DNA from 4 places in the Streptomyces sp. NPDC041814 genome. Region 2 is predicted to be linked to each of the others. Evidence: riboswitches for the same ligand, from Rfam matches in the RefSeq annotation. Region 2 holds a riboswitch; each other region holds the start of a gene.
What was found. A riboswitch is a leader RNA that binds a small molecule or an ion and turns the genes downstream of it on or off. The one in region 2 is predicted to bind cyclic di-AMP.

Region 1 (4,169 bases), on a different contig from region 2:
TCCCCATCTACGCGATCTGCGACCTGCTCGGCGTGCCCCGCGAGGACCAGGACGACTTCCGGGACTGGGCGGGCATGATGATCCGGCACGGCGGCGGGCCGCGCGGCGGGGTCGCCCGGTCCGTGAAGAAGATGCGGGCGTATCTGCTCGAACTCATTCACCGCAAGCGCGAGGACCTGGGCGACGACCTCATCTCCGGGCTGATCCGGGCGAGCGACCACGGCGAGCACCTGACCGAGAACGAGGCCGCGGCGATGGCCTTCATCCTGCTCTTCGCCGGCTTCGAGACGACCGTGAACCTGATCGGGAACGGCGTCCACACCCTGCTGAACCACCCCGCCGAGCGCGAGCGGCTGCACCATGCGCTGGCGGCGGGTGACGGCGAACTGCTGGCCACCGGCATCGAGGAACTGCTGCGCTACGACGGCCCGGTGGAGCTCGCCACCTGGCGGTTCGCCACCGAGCCGCTGACCATCGGAGGGCAGCGCGTCGCCGAGGGCGATCCGGTGCTCGTGGTGCTCGCGGCGGCCGACCGGGACCCCGAGCGGTTCGCCGGGCCGGACACCCTGGACCTGTCTCGGAGTGACAATCAGCACCTCGGCTACGGCCACGGCATTCATTACTGTCTGGGAGCGCCGCTCGCCCGGCTGGAGGGACAGGCCGCGCTCGCCACCCTGCTGACACGCCTTCCGGACCTGCGACTCGCGGGAGAATCGGGCGATTTGCGGTGGCGTGGCGGGCTCATCATGCGCGGACTGCGCACCCTGCCGGTGCACTTCACGCCGGGAGCGCGCACCGAGGAAAGTGACACTCCGTCAACTCTGTGACTTTCACGTGATCTCTGCTGCATCGACTTGTGACTCACGTTCGAGTTTCGCTAGGTTCACCGTTCGACTCTCCAGTCGCTTGTCAGTCACACGGAAGGCATCTCCCATGGGCTCCGCGAACGGCAGACACCGCCGCCCTCGTCAGGCACCCGCGATCGTGGTCGCCGCAGGCGTCACCGGCTCGGCCATCGCCATCCCGCTGCTCGGCGCGGCAAGCGCACACGCCGCGGACGCGACGACCTGGGACCGGGTGGCCGACTGCGAGAGCGGCGGGATGTGGAGCGCCGACCTCGGCAACGGCTCCTACGGCGGCCTCCAGTTCACGCCGGAGCTGTGGAAGGCGTACGGCGGTGAGGCCTACGCCGAGCGCGCCGACCTCGCCAGCCGCTCGCAGCAGATCGCGGTGGCCGAGCGGGTCCTGGCCGCCAAGGGCCCGAAGGCGTGGCCGAGCTGTGCGGTGATCTCCGGGCTCACCAAGGCCGCGGGCGCGGCGGACGTGGACCCGGGCGACGAGGACGCGGGCGAGCCCGCGCGGGGCGCCGACTCGGGCCTCGACGCCGGTCTCGGCACCGACCCGGTGGACGACGCCTCCTCGGACGCGTCGGCCACCCCCTCGGACGAGGCGTCCGGCGCGGCCACCACGGGCAAGGCCGCCGGCAAGAGCTCCGGCAAGCATGCGGGCAGGAGCGCCGAGGCCGACGCCTCCCCGTCCGCCGACCCCTCGGGCACTCCGTCCGACACCCCGTCCGCCTCGGCCGACCCCTCTTCCGCGCCCTCGGCCGACCCCTCCGCGGACCCCTCCGCCCGTGCGACGGACGACGCGGGGGCGAAGGGTGGCAAGCACCGGGGCGCCCCGGCCGCCGACGACGCCGCCCGGGCGGCCGACGGGCGCGATGCCGGCCGGCACGCTTCGCGGGGTGACGGCGACGCGCGCGACAGCGCCACGCGGCCGGCCGACGGCACGTACACCGTGCGGCCGGGCGACAACCTCTGGGCGATCGCCGACGCGCAGGACCTGCCCGGCGGCTGGCCCGAGCTGTACGAGGCGAACAAGGGCGAGGTGGGCTCCGACCCGGACCTCATCCTGCCCGGCCAGAACCTCGATCTGGGCCTGGGTGACACGGCCCCGGAGCGGGCCGCAGCGAGCGCCGGATGAGCCGTTAGAGCCCTTTGTGCTTTGGGTGGTTTAAGAGGCCCATGTCCCACTTTTGACCGAGTGAGACATGGGTCTCTTTGCGTGAACTGACGCCCCTTGTCCGGGAGGTCCCGCCGCATCCCTTCCGACCTGCACAAATGAGGGTTCATCGGATGCTCTTACGGGATGATTATCCGGTATGTCCTTCTTTGAATATGGCCGGTGGGTGTGATTACGGTCGGAACCGCTCGCACCGCGGGCCCCGTCGACCGTCACGCCGAATCCTGCCGTCGGTCGGGGGGAACAGACGCGAAAGCGCCGTAGGCAGGAGCGGGGGACCCAGGTAGGCGCTGGGCCCGGTCGTCGGGAGACGAACCGGGGCCGGCTAGGGGTGAAGTCGCGCCAGGAGCGCGGCCGGGCAACTCACTTGGCCCGAACCCGACAGCTCACCTCGCAGGCGTCGGTGAGGAGAAGACTCGATGCTGTTCAACCGCAAGGGCAACAAGCACCGCCGCCCCTCCAAGGCCGTCCGTGTCGCGACGCTCGCCGGTGTCGCCGGTGCCGCCGTTGCCGTGCCGCTGATGGGTGCGACCAACGCCTCCGCCGCCTCCGTCGCCACGTGGGACGCCGTCGCCCAGTGCGAGTCCGGCGGCAACTGGTCGATCAACACCGGCAACGGCTACTACGGCGGCCTGCAGTTCTCCCAGTCCAGCTGGGCCGCCGCCGGCGGTACGCAGTACGCGCCCCGCGCCGACCTGGCCACCAAGGCCCAGCAGATCGCCACCGCCGAGAAGCTCCTCGACATGCAGGGCCCGGGCGCCTGGTCCTGCGCCGGTGCCGGAAACCTGACCAACGACGGTGTCGACCCGGGTGTCGACACCGGCTCCGGTGCCGCGAAGCAGGAGGCCGCCCCCAAGCAGGAGGCCGCCCCGAAGAAGGCCGAGCGCACCGAGGCCCCGGCCACCAACCGCTCCGACCGCTCGGACGCCCCGAAGAAGACGGTCACCACCCCCACCGGCAAGAAGGTCGCCAAGGGTGACGGCGAGTACAAGGTCGTCGCCGGTGACACGCTGAGCGGGATCGCCGCGGACCACCACGTCAAGGGTGGCTGGGAGCAGCTGTTCAAGCTGAACAAGGACATCGTCCAGGACGCCGACCTGATCTACCCGGGCCAGCAGCTCCACCTGACGAAGTAACCGCGGCCCCTCCTCGCTGACCGCTCAGGCCGCCCCGGCCCGGCACGCACTCTCCCCCCGTGTGTGCCGGGCCGGGGCACGCCGCATTGGGGCCGGCGGGCGGCCCGTGATCGTTCAACTGTTGTAGTTACTGGTCAGTAGTTATCCGGTCTTTCGGCCCGGTATGCCCGCCCTTGGGTCCTTTTTCGTCCCAGGGGACGGGCGGTCGGCCGACGCCGACGGCCGGGCCGGTTAGGCTCTTGTCGCAAGGCCAAAGTGACCCTGCACAACCAGCGTCATATCCCAGAAGGAGATGCCTCGTGCCGTCCATCGACGTCGTCGTAGCCCGGGAAATCCTCGACTCCCGGGGCAACCCCACGGTCGAGGTCGAGGTCGGCCTCGACGACGGCAGCACCGGTCGTGCTGCTGTTCCGTCCGGCGCCTCCACCGGCGCGTTCGAGGCCATTGAGCTTCGTGACGGCGACCCCAACCGCTACCAGGGCAAGGGCGTCGAGAAGGCCGTCCTCGCCGTGATCGAGCAGATCGGCCCGGAGCTCGTCGGCTACGACGCCACCGAGCAGCGCCTCATCGACCAGGCGATGTTCGACCTGGACGCCACGGAGAACAAGGGCTCGCTCGGCGCCAACGCCATCCTCGGCGTCTCCCTCGCCGTCGCCCACGCCGCCTCCGAGGCCAGCGACCTCCCGCTGTTCCGCTACCTCGGCGGCCCGAACGCGCACCTGCTGCCCGTTCCGATGATGAACATCCTGAACGGCGGCTCGCACGCCGACTCCAACGTGGACATCCAGGAGTTCATGATCGCGCCCATCGGCGCCGAGTCCTTCTCCGAGGCCCTGCGCTGGGGCGCCGAGGTCTACCACACGCTGAAGAAGGTCCTCAAGACCAAGGGCCTGTCCACCGGCCTCGGCGACGAGGGCGGCTTCGCGCCGAACCTGGAGTCCAACCGCGCCGCCCTCGACCTCATCATCGAGGCCATCAAGGAGGCCGGTTACGCCCCGGGCAAGGACATCG
Region 2 (4,169 bases):
GCGGCGCGCCAGGCGGCCTGGGTGAGCCCGGAACAGTCGAAGGAGTTGGGCCCGGTCGCGCCCCACACGTACGGCTTGCCCAGGGCGCCGTATGCGAAGGCGACCGCCTGGGCGGCGCGCGAGTCGGGCGCGGCGACGGCGGCGCGCGGGGCGCCGCGGTCGGCGTGACCGGCCCCGCGCCCGTCCTCGGAGGCGTTGTAGGAGGCGCGCTCGGCCGGGGTGAGGCGGGCGAGGAGGCGACGGGCCTCGGCCAGCTTGGCGCGGACGGTCGCCCGGTGCTCCTTCAGGGCGGCCTGCCGGGAGGCCAGCTCGGTGAGCTTCCCGGCCGCCTCGGCGCGCACCTGGGCGATCTCCGCGACCTGGCGGCGCACCGAGCGCACCTCGGCGGCCCGGCGCTCCCCGGCCCGCTCCGCGTAGGTGGCCCGACGCAGGTACTGGTCCGGGTCGGAGGAGAGCGCCAGCTGCACTGAGGGGTCGATCCCGGCGGAGCGGTACTGCGCGGCGGCGTACGCGCCGAGCACGTCGCGGGCGGTGTTGAGGCGGGCGGTCCTGCGGGCGGCCTCGTCGCGCAGGGCGTCGACCGATTTCGCGGCGGCGGTCGCCTCGGACTTCGCGCCGTTGTACTTCTCGGTGGCGACCTCCGCCTCCCGGTACAGCCGGTCCACCTGGGCCTTGACCTGCCGGGCGGTGGGCGCGGGGTCCGCGTGCGCGGCTCCCGGCAGCACGGCGGCCGTCGCGGCTCCGGCGACGGCGAGGGTCGCCGCGGTGCGGGCCGCGGAGGCGGTGGTGAGGCGCTGCCTGGGTTTGCGATGCGCTGCCACGGGGGCGGGCGTCCTTCCGTGCGACGGCCCGGCGGGGTCTACCGGCGGGATTCTCCGGTGGCCGGCGAGGACGGTTCTGGTCCACGGCCACCGGGAAGGGACGCTAATCCGAGGTCACGGGAAGGTGTCGTTATGACCGCTATTGCCTGCTCTTGGCGTGGCATTGTCACCGGATGACCGCTCGTGGCGCATGGGTGACCGGGAAAAGGGTCACAGAATCAGGCAAAAAGTGCATTCATCATTCAAGCGGTCCGTAGGCCCCACCCTGCCCGGAGCGGTCCGGGGAGAGGGCTCTAGGGTGCGGAACCATGCGCGTACTCATCGATTTCGTCGTCGCCCTGCACATCATCGGCATCGCCGCCCTGCTCGGCGGCTTCCTCGGCCAGATGAAGGCGATGAAGGCCGGCACCGCCCGGTTCGTCCCCGGCATGCTGCACGGCGCGCTGACCATGCTCGTGACCGGCATCGCCCTGGTCGGCCTGGACCAGGCCGACGACCACCCCGTGAACAACGTCAAGATCGGCATCAAGCTGCTGTTCCTGGTCGTGATCCTGGGGCTCGTCTACGTCAAGCGGGACGAGGAGAAGGTCGAGAAGGGGGCCTTCGCGGCGGTCGGCGCGCTGACCCTGGCGAACATCTTCATCGCGACGCTCTGGACCTGAGCGGCCATGCCGGGCCGGCCCCGCGCGGGCCGGCCCTGCTCCCCGGTCAGGCCGGGCGCACACTCCCGTAGATCGGCATGTAGTAGATCGACTCCTCGCGCACATTCGCCCCGGGCTTCGGCGCGTGGATCATCATCCCGTCGCCCTTGTAGATCCCGACGTGGCTGATGTCGTCGTAGAAGAACACCAGGTCACCGGGTTGCAGATCGGCCGTGGCGATCCGCGTCCCGACGTTCACCTGGTCCCAGGTGGTGCGCGGGATGTCCACGCCCGCCGCCTTCCAGGCCGCCTGCGTCAGCCCCGAGCAGTCGTACGAGGCGGGGCCGGTCGCCCCCCAGACGTACGGCTTGCCGATCTGGGCGCGGGCGAACGCGAGAACCTTCTCCGCCTTCGTGGAGGCGCTGCTCCCGGAGTCCGTACCCGTGCCCGTGCCCGAACCCGAACCCGAACCCGTCTCCGTACCGCTGCCGCCCGACTCCTCGGCCTTCCGCTCGGCCTCCTTACGGGCGGCGGCCTGCTTCTTCGCCAGCTCCGCGGCCTTGCGCTCGGCCTCCGCCTCCTTCTTGCGCTCCAGCTCCGCCAGCCGCGCCTTCTCCTCGGCGGTCAGCTTCGACAGCAGCGTCCGGGCCTCGGTCAGCTTCGTCTGGACGTTCTGCTTGCTGGTGCGCAGCGCGGCCTGCGACTCGGTCAGCGTCTCCAGGCTCTCGACGGCCGCGGCCCGCTGCTCGGACGCCTTCGCCTGCTGCGTACGGAACTCCGTGACCGCCTGCTGCTGGCGCTCGGCCATCCGGTCCATGAGGTGCGTCTGGTCGAAGAACGACTGCGGGTCGTCGGCCAGGAAGAAGGTCGCGGTCGGCGCGAGGCCGCCGTTGCGGTACTGGGCGGCGGCGTAGTTGCCCAGGGTCCTGCGGGCGTCGTTCAGCTTCTCGGTGCGCTTGGCCACGTTGTCCAGGAGCGTGTCGACCTTGGACTTCTGCTTGTCCGTGGCCTCCTTGGCCTGGTTGTACTTCTGGGTCGCGCTGCCGGCCTGCCGGTAGAGGTCGTCCACCCTCTTCTGGACTTCCTTGATGCTCGGCTTCGGCGTGGGCGCGGCCATCGCGCTCTGCGAGGACAGCAGGGTCACCGAGGCCAGCGCGGCCGAGGTCAGCCCGACAGCGGGGACGGTGGAGCGCACCCGGGTGCGCGGTTTGCGATGCGACGCCAAGGCCGGCATCTCCTTCCGTGGACCGCCTACCGGGTTAGCTGTCGGGTTCGGGCGGAACGGAAGGCTGCCCTACGGTCCCGTGGGGGAAGGACCGATTCACCCCGGTGCTGCGTGTGGGTCCCCGGTTCCGGGCGGGCCCGGATTCGGCGCGGCGGCCCGCTCGGCGTAGGTCGCCTCTGGGGGTACGGGCCGTCCGAACGTGCACGCTAGCCAACGCATGGGGCCGCTGTGAAGGTTGGTGTGCGATATGCCCGATACATTTCCGTGACCTTTTGGGAGCGGGGCTCTCTGTCAGTGGAGAGCTTTAGACTCGGACAGCGATGAGCAGCCTCTTTGACGACAGTTTCCTGGCCGGCCTCCAGCAGGAGGAGGACGCGCCCCCGCCGCCCCCCGAGGACTCCGCACCCGAAGCGGTGCCGGAGGACCTTTTCGCGGGCGTGTTCGACGGGCCCCCGCCGCCCCGGGACGCGTACTACCGCGACGGTGCGCACCGCCCCGTCATCGACCCCGAGGCGCTGCTCGACGGGCTGAACACCGAGCAGCGCGCCGCCGTCGTGCACGCCGGGTCACCCCTGCTCATCGTCGCGGGCGCCGGCTCCGGCAAGACCCGGGTGCTCACCCACCGCATCGCCCACCTGCTGGCCGAGCGGGGCGTCCACCCGGGCCAGATCCTGGCGATCACCTTCACCAACAAGGCCGCCGGCGAGATGAAGGAGCGCGTCGAGCAGCTGGTCGGGCCCCGGGCCCACGCGATGTGGGTCATGACCTTCCACAGCGCCTGCGTCCGCATCCTGCGCCGCGAGTCCAAGAAGCTCGGCTTCACGTCCTCGTTCTCGATCTACGACGCGGCCGACTCCAAGCGGCTCATGGCCCTGGTCTGCCGCGACCTGGAGCTGGACCCGAAGCGCTACCCGCCGAAGTCCTTCACCGCCAAGGTCTCCAACCTCAAGAACGAGCTCATCGACGAGGAGACCTTCGCCGGGCAGGCGGCCGACGGCTTCGAGAAGACCCTGGCCCAGGCGTACGCGATGTACCAGGCCCGGCTGCGCGAGGCCAACGCGCTGGACTTCGACGACATCATCATGACGACGGTCCACCTGCTCCAGGCGTTCCCGGACGTCGCCGAGCACTACCGCCGCCGCTTCCGGCACGTCCTCGTCGACGAGTACCAGGACACCAACCACGCCCAGTACACGCTGGTACGCGAGCTGGTCGGCCCGGCCGGTCCGGAGAACGCCCCCGCCGAGCTGTGCGTCGTGGGTGACGCGGACCAGTCGATCTACGCCTTCCGGGGCGCGACCATCCGCAACATCCTCCAGTTCGAGGAGGACTACCCGGACGCGACGACGATCCTGCTGGAGCAGAACTACCGCTCCACCCAGACGATCCTGTCCGCCGCCAACGCGGTCATCGAGCGCAACGAGAGCCGCCGTCCCAAGAACCTCTGGACCAACGCCGGCACCGGCGCCCGCATCACGGGCT
Region 3 (4,169 bases), on a different contig from region 2:
ACGCTGGACCACGCTCACCCACACGGGACCGGACGGGCCGCCCCTCGAACTGCTGCGGGCCGACGCCGCCGCCTGGGCGCTGCCCGCGCGCGACGCCTGGCGGCTCACCCGGCTGCACGGCCGCTGGGCGGCGGAGACCCAGCTGGAGCGTACCGAGCTGGCGTACGGGGAACACCTGCTCTCCAGCCGGCGGGGTCACACCGGCCACCAGGGCCTGCCCTGGGTCGCCCTGGACGCGGACGGCGCCGCGACCGAGGATTCCGGGGAGGTCTACGGCTGCGCGCTCGGCTGGTCCGGCTCCTGGCGCATCGCCGTCCAGCGGCTGCCCGACGGGCTCGTGCAGATCACCGGCGGCGCCGGATACGACGACTCCGGGCTGCTGCGGCTCGCGCCGGGGGAGTCGTACACCAGCCCGGTCTTCGCCGGGTTGTGGAGCCGGGACGGCTTCGGCGGGGCCGGCCGCGCCTGGCACGCCTGGCAGCTCGCCCATGTGATCCCGGACGCCGCCGAGCCGCGTCCGGTGCTCTACAACTCCTGGGAGGCCACCGGCTTCGACATCGCGGAGGACCAGCAGCGGGCCCTGGCCGACCGGGCCGCCGCGCTGGGCGTCGAGCTGTTCGTCGTGGACGACGCCTGGTTCGGCCGGCGGGTGAGCGACCGGGCCGGGCTCGGCGACTGGACGCCGAATCCGGAGCGCTTTCCCGACGGCCTCGGGCCGCTCGCCCGCCATGTGCACGGACTCGGCATGCGGTTCGGCATCTGGGTCGAGCCGGAAATGGTCAACCCCGACAGCGACCTCTACCGAGCCCACCCGGACTGGGTCCAGCACTTCCCCGGCCGGGAACGCACCGAATTCCGCAATCAGCTGGTCCTCAACCTCGCCCGCCCCGATGTGCGGGCCCACCTGTGGGAGAGCCTGGACGCCCTGCTGACCGACACGCCCGTCGACTACGTGAAATGGGACTTCAACCGCTGCTTCTCGGATGCCGGCTGGCCCGGCGCCGACTACCCCCAGCGTCTGTGGACCGAGCACGTGGACGCCCTCTACGCGCTGCTCGACCGGCTGCGAGCCGCCCATCCCGGCGTCGCCTTCGAGTCCTGCTCGGGCGGCGGCGGCCGGATCGACCTCGGCATCCTCTCGCGTACGGACCAGGTCTGGACGTCCGACAACACCGATCCGCTGGACCGCCTCGCCATCCAGCACGGCTTCGGGCATCTCCACCCGGCGCGCGTGATGGCGGCCTGGGTGACCGACAGCCCGAACGTCCAGCTGAACGGACGCCGCTCCTCGCTGCGCTTCCGGTTCGTCAGCGCGATGGCCGGGGTGCTGGGGATCGGCGGGGACCTCACCGAGTGGAGCGCGGCCGAACTGGACGAGGCGCGCGGGTGGGTGGAGCTGTACAAGGAGATCCGCCCGGTGGTGCAGCTGGGCGAGCTCTACCGGCTGCGCGCCCCGGGCCCCGGGCTCAGCGCCGTGCAGTACGTGCGGGGTGCGGACACCGTCGTGCTGGCGTGGCTCCACGCGCAGCGGTACGGGGAGGAGCCGCCGGCGCTGCGGCTGCGCGGGCTCGACCCGGAGGCGACGTACACCTGCCTGGACACCGGGGCGGTGCACCACGGTTCGCTGCTGATGCACCACGGGCTGCGGACGGGGCTGCGCGGCGACCTGGACGCGCGGGTGGTGCGGCTGCGCCGTGGATGATGGCCATGACATGTCCGTATTAAGGCGTTATGGACAAAGTGCCCCGGTTGCTAGGGAGATGATCACCCGCTCGTGAGCGGGATCATATCCGTGACGGTGTGTGGTGACGCCCCGGCTGGGTAATCCCCGCGCCGCGCGGAAAGCCAAGATCCGTAATCCACGGAGTGTGACCGGAATTCGGCACCGCAATTCCGGTGCCGAATCCGGCGCCGAACCCGCGGCTTGTTTCCGCCGTCCAGGCTCGCTTACGTTCCATGTCCATCCGGATGGAACGCCCAATCCTGCCGCCGTCCGGAATTCGCATCCCTTCACCGTGTGGCAGGAGCGGGGGAACCAGGTAAGCCGCCGACCGGGACGACCGGACGGCTAGGGGTGAAGCCGCGCCAGGCGCGGCCGGGCATCTCCAGCCCGAACCCGACAGCTCACCTCGCAGGCGCCGGAGAGGAAATTCTTCATGCCCAATTCGGGTAAGCACCGCCGTCCCAAGTCCAGCACCATCGCCCGCGGCGTCGTCGCCGCGAGCGCCGGCGGCGCCGTCATCGCGCTCCCGCTGCTCGGCGCCACCGGTGCCCACGCCGCGGAGCAGTCCGCCCCGGCCACGTCGAAGTCGGCCGCCGCGCACACCGCCCCGGCCGCGCCCGCGAAGAGCACCGGCACCACCACGTACTCCGTCGTCTCCGGCGACTACCTGTCGAAGATCGCGGCCCAGCACCACCTCAAGGGCGGCTGGCACAAGCTGTACCAGGACAACCGCGAGGTCGTCGGTGAGAACCCGAGCCTGATCTTCCCGGGCATGAAGCTGACCCTCGGCGCCAAGGCGGCCCCCGCCGCCACCACGTCCGAGGCCCCCGCCAAGACGGCGGAGAAGACCGTGACGAAGGCCGCGCCCAAGGCGGAGACCAAGGCCGAGCCCAAGGTCGAGACCAAGACCGAGGCGCAGACCGAGACCAAGGCCCCCGCCTCCCAGGACAACGCTTCCGGCTACGTCCACCCGGTCCCGGGCAACCACACCACCGCGTACCGCGCCTCCGGCGCCAACTGGTCCAGCGGCAGCCACACCGGCATCGACTTCCCCGTCTCCACCGGCACCAGCGTGAAGGCCATCGCCTCCGGCACCGTCGTCACCGCCGGCTGGGGCGGCGCCTACGGCAACCAGGTCGTCATCAAGCACGCCGACGGCCACTACTCCCAGTACGGCCACATGTCCTCGCTCTCCGTCTCGGCGGGCCAGACCGTGACCGCGGGCCAGCAGGTCGGCCTCTCCGGCTCCACCGGCAACGCCACCGGCCCGCACCTCCACTTCGAGGTCCGCACCGGCCCGGAGTACGGCTCGGACATCGACCCGATCGCCTACCTGGCGTCGCACGGGATCTACGTCTGATCCAGGCAGTACCGGCCCGGTGATCCGGGTCACTGAACGGCACAGAGGGACGGCGCACGGCGGTGCGCCGTCCCTCTGCTTATTCCCCCTTTACCGAAAACTGACCGGGTGGTTTATCTCACCACCCGTCAACCCCTTATTACGGTCGCGTAGGTCACATTCCGGGGTGCAGGATATGCGGTTGTGGCAGACGATTCGAACAACCTTCAACAGGGCGCCATCGACCGACAGGGCGCCATCGGGTCGTACGCGGCGATTGGCGACAGCTTCACCGAGGGAGTCGGCGACCCCGGCCCGGACGGCACGTTCGTCGGCTGGGCCGACCGGCTCGCGGTACTCCTCGCGGACCGGCTCCCGGAGCCCGGCCCGGCGACCCAGGTCTCACCCGTTTCCGCGCACGGGGACTTCCGGTACGCCAATCTCGCCGTACGAGGACGCCTCCTCGACCAGATAGTCGAGGAGCAGGTACCCCGCGCCAAGGAACTCGCCCCCGATCTGGTGAGCTTCTGCGCAGGCGGCAACGACATCATCCGGCCGGGCACCGACCCGGACGACGTGGCCGAACGCTTCGAGCGGGCGGTCGCCGACCTCACACGGTCGGTCGGCACCGTCATGGTCACCACCGGCTTCGACACCCGTGGCGTTCCCGTGCTGCGCCATCTGCGCGGCAAGATCGCCACCTACACCGCCCATGTCCGGGCCATCGCCGACCGCTACGACTGCCCGGTCCTCGACCTGTGGTCGCTGCGCTCGGTGCAGGACCGGCGCGCCTGGGACGGCGACCGGCTCCACCTGTCGCCCGAGGGACACACCCGCGTCGCGCTCCGCGCCGCACAGGTCCTCGGCCTCGACGTGCCGGCCGACCCGGACCAGCCGTGGCCGCCGCAGCCCCCGCGCGGCACGCTGGAGATCCGCCGCGACGACATCCACTGGGCGCGCGAATACCTCGTCCCGTGGATCGGGCGGCGGCTGCGCGGCGAGTCCTCCGGGGACCACGTCGAGCCGAAGCGGCCCGATCTGCTGCCGCTCTGACCGGCCCCTCCCGCTGTCCTCAGTCGCCGCGCGTCGCGGCGACCGGGGGCAGCG
Region 4 (4,169 bases), on a different contig from region 2:
GGACTCAGACCGTCAGACCGCGGGCGCGCAGCCAGGCCATCGGGTCGATGCCGGTGCCGTCCGGGGTGTGGACCTCCAGGTGGAGGTGCGGGCCGGTCACGTTGCCGGTGGCGCCGACGCGGCCGATGGTGTCGCCGGTGGTGACCTTCTGGCCGACCGTGACGCCGATCGAGGACTGGTGGCAGAACCACAGCTCGGTGCCGTCCTCCAGCTCCAGCACCGTGCGGTAGCCGTAGGCGCCGGACCAGCCGGCCGACTTGATGGTGCCGGTGTGGATGGCCTTGATCGGGGTTCCGGTCGGGGCCGCGAAGTCGAGGCCCGTGTGGTAGCCGGAGGACCACATCGAGCCGGCCTCGCCGAACGTCGAGGTGATCGTGTACGAGGAGGTGGGGATGGCGTAGCTGGCGGCGAGCTTGGCCAGGCGCAGGGCCTCGGCCTTCTTCTTCGCCTCCTCCTCCGCCTTCTTCTTCTCGGCGGCGGCCTTGGCCTCGGCCTCGTCCTGCTGCTTCTTCGCGTCGGCGGCCGCCTTCTCGGCGGCTGCCTTCTCCTCGGCCGCCTTCGCCTCGGCGTCGGCGGCGCCCTGCTGCTGCTCGGCCTGCTGGAGGATGCGGGCACGCAGCGCCTCGCCGGCGTCCGTGGTGCCCTGCTCGGCCTCGGCCGTGGTGATACCGGCGGTGGTCAGCGGAGCGGCGGCCGTAGCGGCGGCGGGGGTTTCGGCCTCGCTGTTGTCGGAGAACAACGCGCCCACGCCGGGAAGGGACTTGGCGTCGGGGAGATTGTCCGCGATGGAATCGGGAAGAGAGATGGAGACCGGCGGTTTGCTCTGCGCGGTGGCCATGCCGCCCGCGCCGACGGCCGCGATGACACCGACGCCGAGGACGGTGGAGCTACGGGCCAGACCATTGCGCTGCTTGGCGACGCGGTGCTTGCCGCGGACGGGACGGACGGACTCCTCGGTGGGGTTCCATTCCTCCCAGGTCCGCTCGGAGTCGGCGTCGTCGGCCCGGAAGCCGGGACCGGCGCCGGTGGCGAAGCCGTTGCCCCGATCGGTCGCGTAGTCGCTCCCCTGTTCCGGGATGTACGCGGTGCCGGGGCCGGACACGTAGTCGGCGCCGTACTCGGGCACGAACCGGGAGGGTGATTCGGGGGCAGGCTTGTTGGACGCCACGCGGGCGCACTCCTTTCCTTCCTTCTCGCCTACCGGGTTAGCTGACGGGTTCGGAGCAGGAAGGTCTCCTACGGGTCCCTCCGCCTCTTGTGAAGACGAAGACGCCCGATTCACCCCATGTAGGTGGTTCCCCGGTTCCCTTGCGGGATTCGGCGCACGCGCGCGGCGCCGTCCTGACGACGGCTGGGACAACCGCGCTGCGTTATCGAACGTTAATAGACAGACGGGTCCGATTCCAAGCTGTTCCCACTGATCGTTCACGTGCGCGGCCGGGACTTACGGGACACAACCGGGGGGAATCGGGCGAGTTGATCGGCGTTCAGCCACTACGTGTTTTCTGACGTTGCGTCAAATGTTATGCAGAGCGGCGCCCCTCAGTCACGCAGCGTGTCACCCTTCTTGACGATCTTCACCGTCCTCCTCCGGTCGGGCTGCCCCTCCGCCGGCCGCGCCACCGCGAGCAGCGCCATGTCGTCGGTCGACTCGCCCCCCGTGTGCAGCCGTACATCGTCGGTCAGCGCGGACAGCAGCTCCTCGGGGCCCGGGAAGAGCCGCCCGCGCAGCCGCTCCACCGGGTCGTAGAAGACGCCACCGACGTCACGGGCCTCCGACAGGCCGTCCGTGTAGAACAGCAGCGTCCCGCCGGACGGCAGCTCCCACTCGTCCGAGCGGTCCGGCCGCACCCCCAGGTCCATGCCGAGCGGCAACGCGGGCTCCGAGGGCGTCAGCGCCTCCACCACGCCGTCCCCGTACAGCAGCAACGGGTCCGGATGGCCGCGGTTCACCAGTCGTACGCGCGCCGATCCCGGCGGGACCTCCGCGAACACGGCGGTCACGAACCCCTCGAACGCGTCCAGATTGCTCCGCCGCACCGACTCACGTGCCAGCGCGTGCTCCAGCCGCCCCGCCACGCCCTCCAGCGACTCCTCCTGCTCCGCCGCCTCCCGGAACGCCCCGATCACCACCGCCACCGCGCCGACCGCCTCCAGCCCCTTCCCGCGCACGTCGCCCAGCACGAGCCGTACGCCGTACGGGGTGTCAGCGGCCGCGAAGAGGTCGCCCCCGACGAACTCGTCCGCCTGCGCCGCCTCGTACCGCGCGGCCACCTGGAGTCCGCCGAGCCGGTCGGGCGGTTCGGGGACCACGGCCCGCATGGCCGTCTCGGCGATGATCCGGGCGGACGCCAGCTGCTCGCTCCCCCGCCGCACGACCTGGTTGATCAAGCACGCCTGGAAGGCGACCGTGAGCACGGTGACGATCTCGATGAACGAGACCACCTCGATCAGATCGCCGGTGTAGAGCCGGATTCCGGCGACGGCCAGCACCGCGAGGATCCCGATCCGGATCGTGGTGCCCAGGCCGAAGAAGGGCGCGGCGATCAACGGGGCGGCCGCGAATATCGGGACGGCGGTGAAGGAGGGCGGCGTGAGGAGGTCGAACACCACCCCGATGACGATCATCGCCAAAGGCAGCACCCGGACGAAGCGACGGGTCCCCGCGCCGCCGCGCCCTCGCCACCGTCGCGCCCACTTCCCCACCTGCGGTCTCCTGCCCGGTGCGGCCGCGGCCGGTACCGCGCGCCTCCCCCAGCCTCGCGCCCGCCCGGCCACCAGGCGAATCCTCGGCCTCCGATGGGGCGAAACACGGGCACCGACAACGCATCAGGCCCGGCACGCTGCTAGCGTGCCGGGCCTGATCCTTCAGTAGCGGGGACAGGATTTGAACCTGCGACCTCTGGGTTATGAGCCCAGCGAGCTACCGAGCTGCTCCACCCCGCGTCGTTGAACCCAACTCTACGGCATGTTCGGCCCTCTCCTGACCACCCGCCCCGCGCGCACCGGCGACCCGGACCGCGGCCACCTCTGGCGGAACGTCAACGTGCTGGAATCGAGAAGGTATTGCGAGGAACATGTGTTCTGTCGCAAGGTATCTGCTGCACCCCCCGGCTCGGTGGGCTGCCCGTGTGAGCAGGCCCCCGACCGCGCATGCCCGCGCGCGGAGAGCCGCTCCCGGTCTCTGCTCGCAGCCTGTCTGGAGGGCTTTCGACCATGGCCGCACCGCTCGCCCCGGATCACACCCCCGCTCCCTCGGCCGCCCCCTCGTCACCCGTACGCGCCGCCGCCACGGGCGGACTCATCGGCGGCGTGATGGGCGCGGTGATGAGCGCGGTGGTGAACTACCTGGCGATCGGCCTCCCGGGCAGCGCGGCGGCCAACGCGGCCAACCACGCGATATCGGGCCTGATCAGCGGGTTCCTCGCCGGTTTCATCGGCATCATGGTCCACAGCAGGAAGACGGCCGCGGCCGACCGCACTCCGGCCGGCGCCTCCGAGCCGGAGAAGTAGCCTCCGCACCTCACGGCGCACCCTCCCGGCCGCCGCTCCAACGGGCGCACGGACCCATATGGCGATATGACTGATTTCAGACTCAGCCATTTCGACGGCTCCGGGAGTGGACGATGGACGACTATCCCCTGCTCAACCTGTTCTGGACGATGCTCTGGTTCTTCCTCTGGATCATGTGGCTGTTCCTCCTCTTCCGAGTCATCATGGACATCTTCCGCAGCGATGACCTCGGCGGCTGGGCCAAGGCCGGCTGGCTGATCCTGGCGCTGGTGCTGCCCTATCTGGGCGTGCTGATCTACGTGATCGCCCGCGGCAAGTCCATGGGCAAGCGCGACGTCCAGGAGGCGAAGCAGCGCGACGCCGCCTTCAAGGCGTACATCCGGGACGCGGCCGGCTCGGAGGGCGGCGGCAGCCACAGGGGCGGCGGTCACGTCGAGGACCTGTCGAAGCTCGCCGACCTCAAGGACAAGGGCGCGATCACCGAGGAGGAGTACCAGCGGGCGAAGTCGAAGCTCCTGGTCTGACGTCCGCCCCGGCGGCCCGGCGGGTGCCCCCGGCACCCCGCCGGGTGACGCGCCGGGCCGCCCGAATGCGTGGCCCCTCCCCCTGCAACTCCCCTACTCTGCCGGGAAGTTGACTGGAGAGATCTATCCCGG

Region 1: another riboswitch for cyclic di-AMP. It lies ahead of ACZ6C6_RS20945 (transglycosylase family protein); the one in region 2 lies ahead of ACZ6C6_RS17870 (C40 family peptidase).
Region 3: another riboswitch for cyclic di-AMP. It lies ahead of ACZ6C6_RS30135 (M23 family metallopeptidase); the one in region 2 lies ahead of ACZ6C6_RS17870 (C40 family peptidase).
Region 4: another riboswitch for cyclic di-AMP. It lies ahead of ACZ6C6_RS25835 (M23 family metallopeptidase); the one in region 2 lies ahead of ACZ6C6_RS17870 (C40 family peptidase).

The regions. Positions count from the first base shown of each region.
Region 1 covers NZ_JBVJAM010000008.1:93,984-98,152, reverse strand. The annotation lists gene ACZ6C6_RS20955 (cytochrome P450 family protein) at 1-827, shown strand, start outside; gene ACZ6C6_RS20950 (transglycosylase family protein) at 934-1,983, shown strand; cyclic di-AMP (ydaO/yuaA leader) riboswitch at 2,269-2,437, shown strand; gene ACZ6C6_RS20945 (transglycosylase family protein) at 2,442-3,158, shown strand; gene eno (phosphopyruvate hydratase) at 3,458-4,169, shown strand, end outside.
Region 2 covers NZ_JBVJAM010000006.1:247,113-251,281, forward strand. The annotation lists gene ACZ6C6_RS17860 (C40 family peptidase) at 1-821, opposite strand, end outside; gene ACZ6C6_RS17865 (hypothetical protein) at 1,130-1,483, shown strand; gene ACZ6C6_RS17870 (C40 family peptidase) at 1,530-2,696, opposite strand; cyclic di-AMP (ydaO/yuaA leader) riboswitch at 2,695-2,846, opposite strand; gene pcrA (DNA helicase PcrA) at 3,008-4,169, shown strand, end outside.
Region 3 covers NZ_JBVJAM010000015.1:9,536-13,704, forward strand. The annotation lists gene ACZ6C6_RS30130 (alpha-galactosidase) at 1-1,702, shown strand, start outside; cyclic di-AMP (ydaO/yuaA leader) riboswitch at 1,992-2,153, shown strand; gene ACZ6C6_RS30135 (M23 family metallopeptidase) at 2,157-3,083, shown strand; gene ACZ6C6_RS30140 (SGNH/GDSL hydrolase family protein) at 3,267-4,115, shown strand; gene ACZ6C6_RS30145 (STM4011 family radical SAM protein) at 4,135-4,169, opposite strand, start outside.
Region 4 covers NZ_JBVJAM010000011.1:22,849-27,017, forward strand. The annotation lists gene ACZ6C6_RS25835 (M23 family metallopeptidase) at 5-1,168, opposite strand; cyclic di-AMP (ydaO/yuaA leader) riboswitch at 1,180-1,333, opposite strand; gene ACZ6C6_RS25840 (PP2C family protein-serine/threonine phosphatase) at 1,543-2,706, opposite strand; tRNA gene ACZ6C6_RS25845 (tRNA-Met) at 2,873-2,946, opposite strand; gene ACZ6C6_RS25850 (hypothetical protein) at 3,217-3,513, shown strand; gene ACZ6C6_RS25855 (SHOCT domain-containing protein) at 3,627-4,037, shown strand.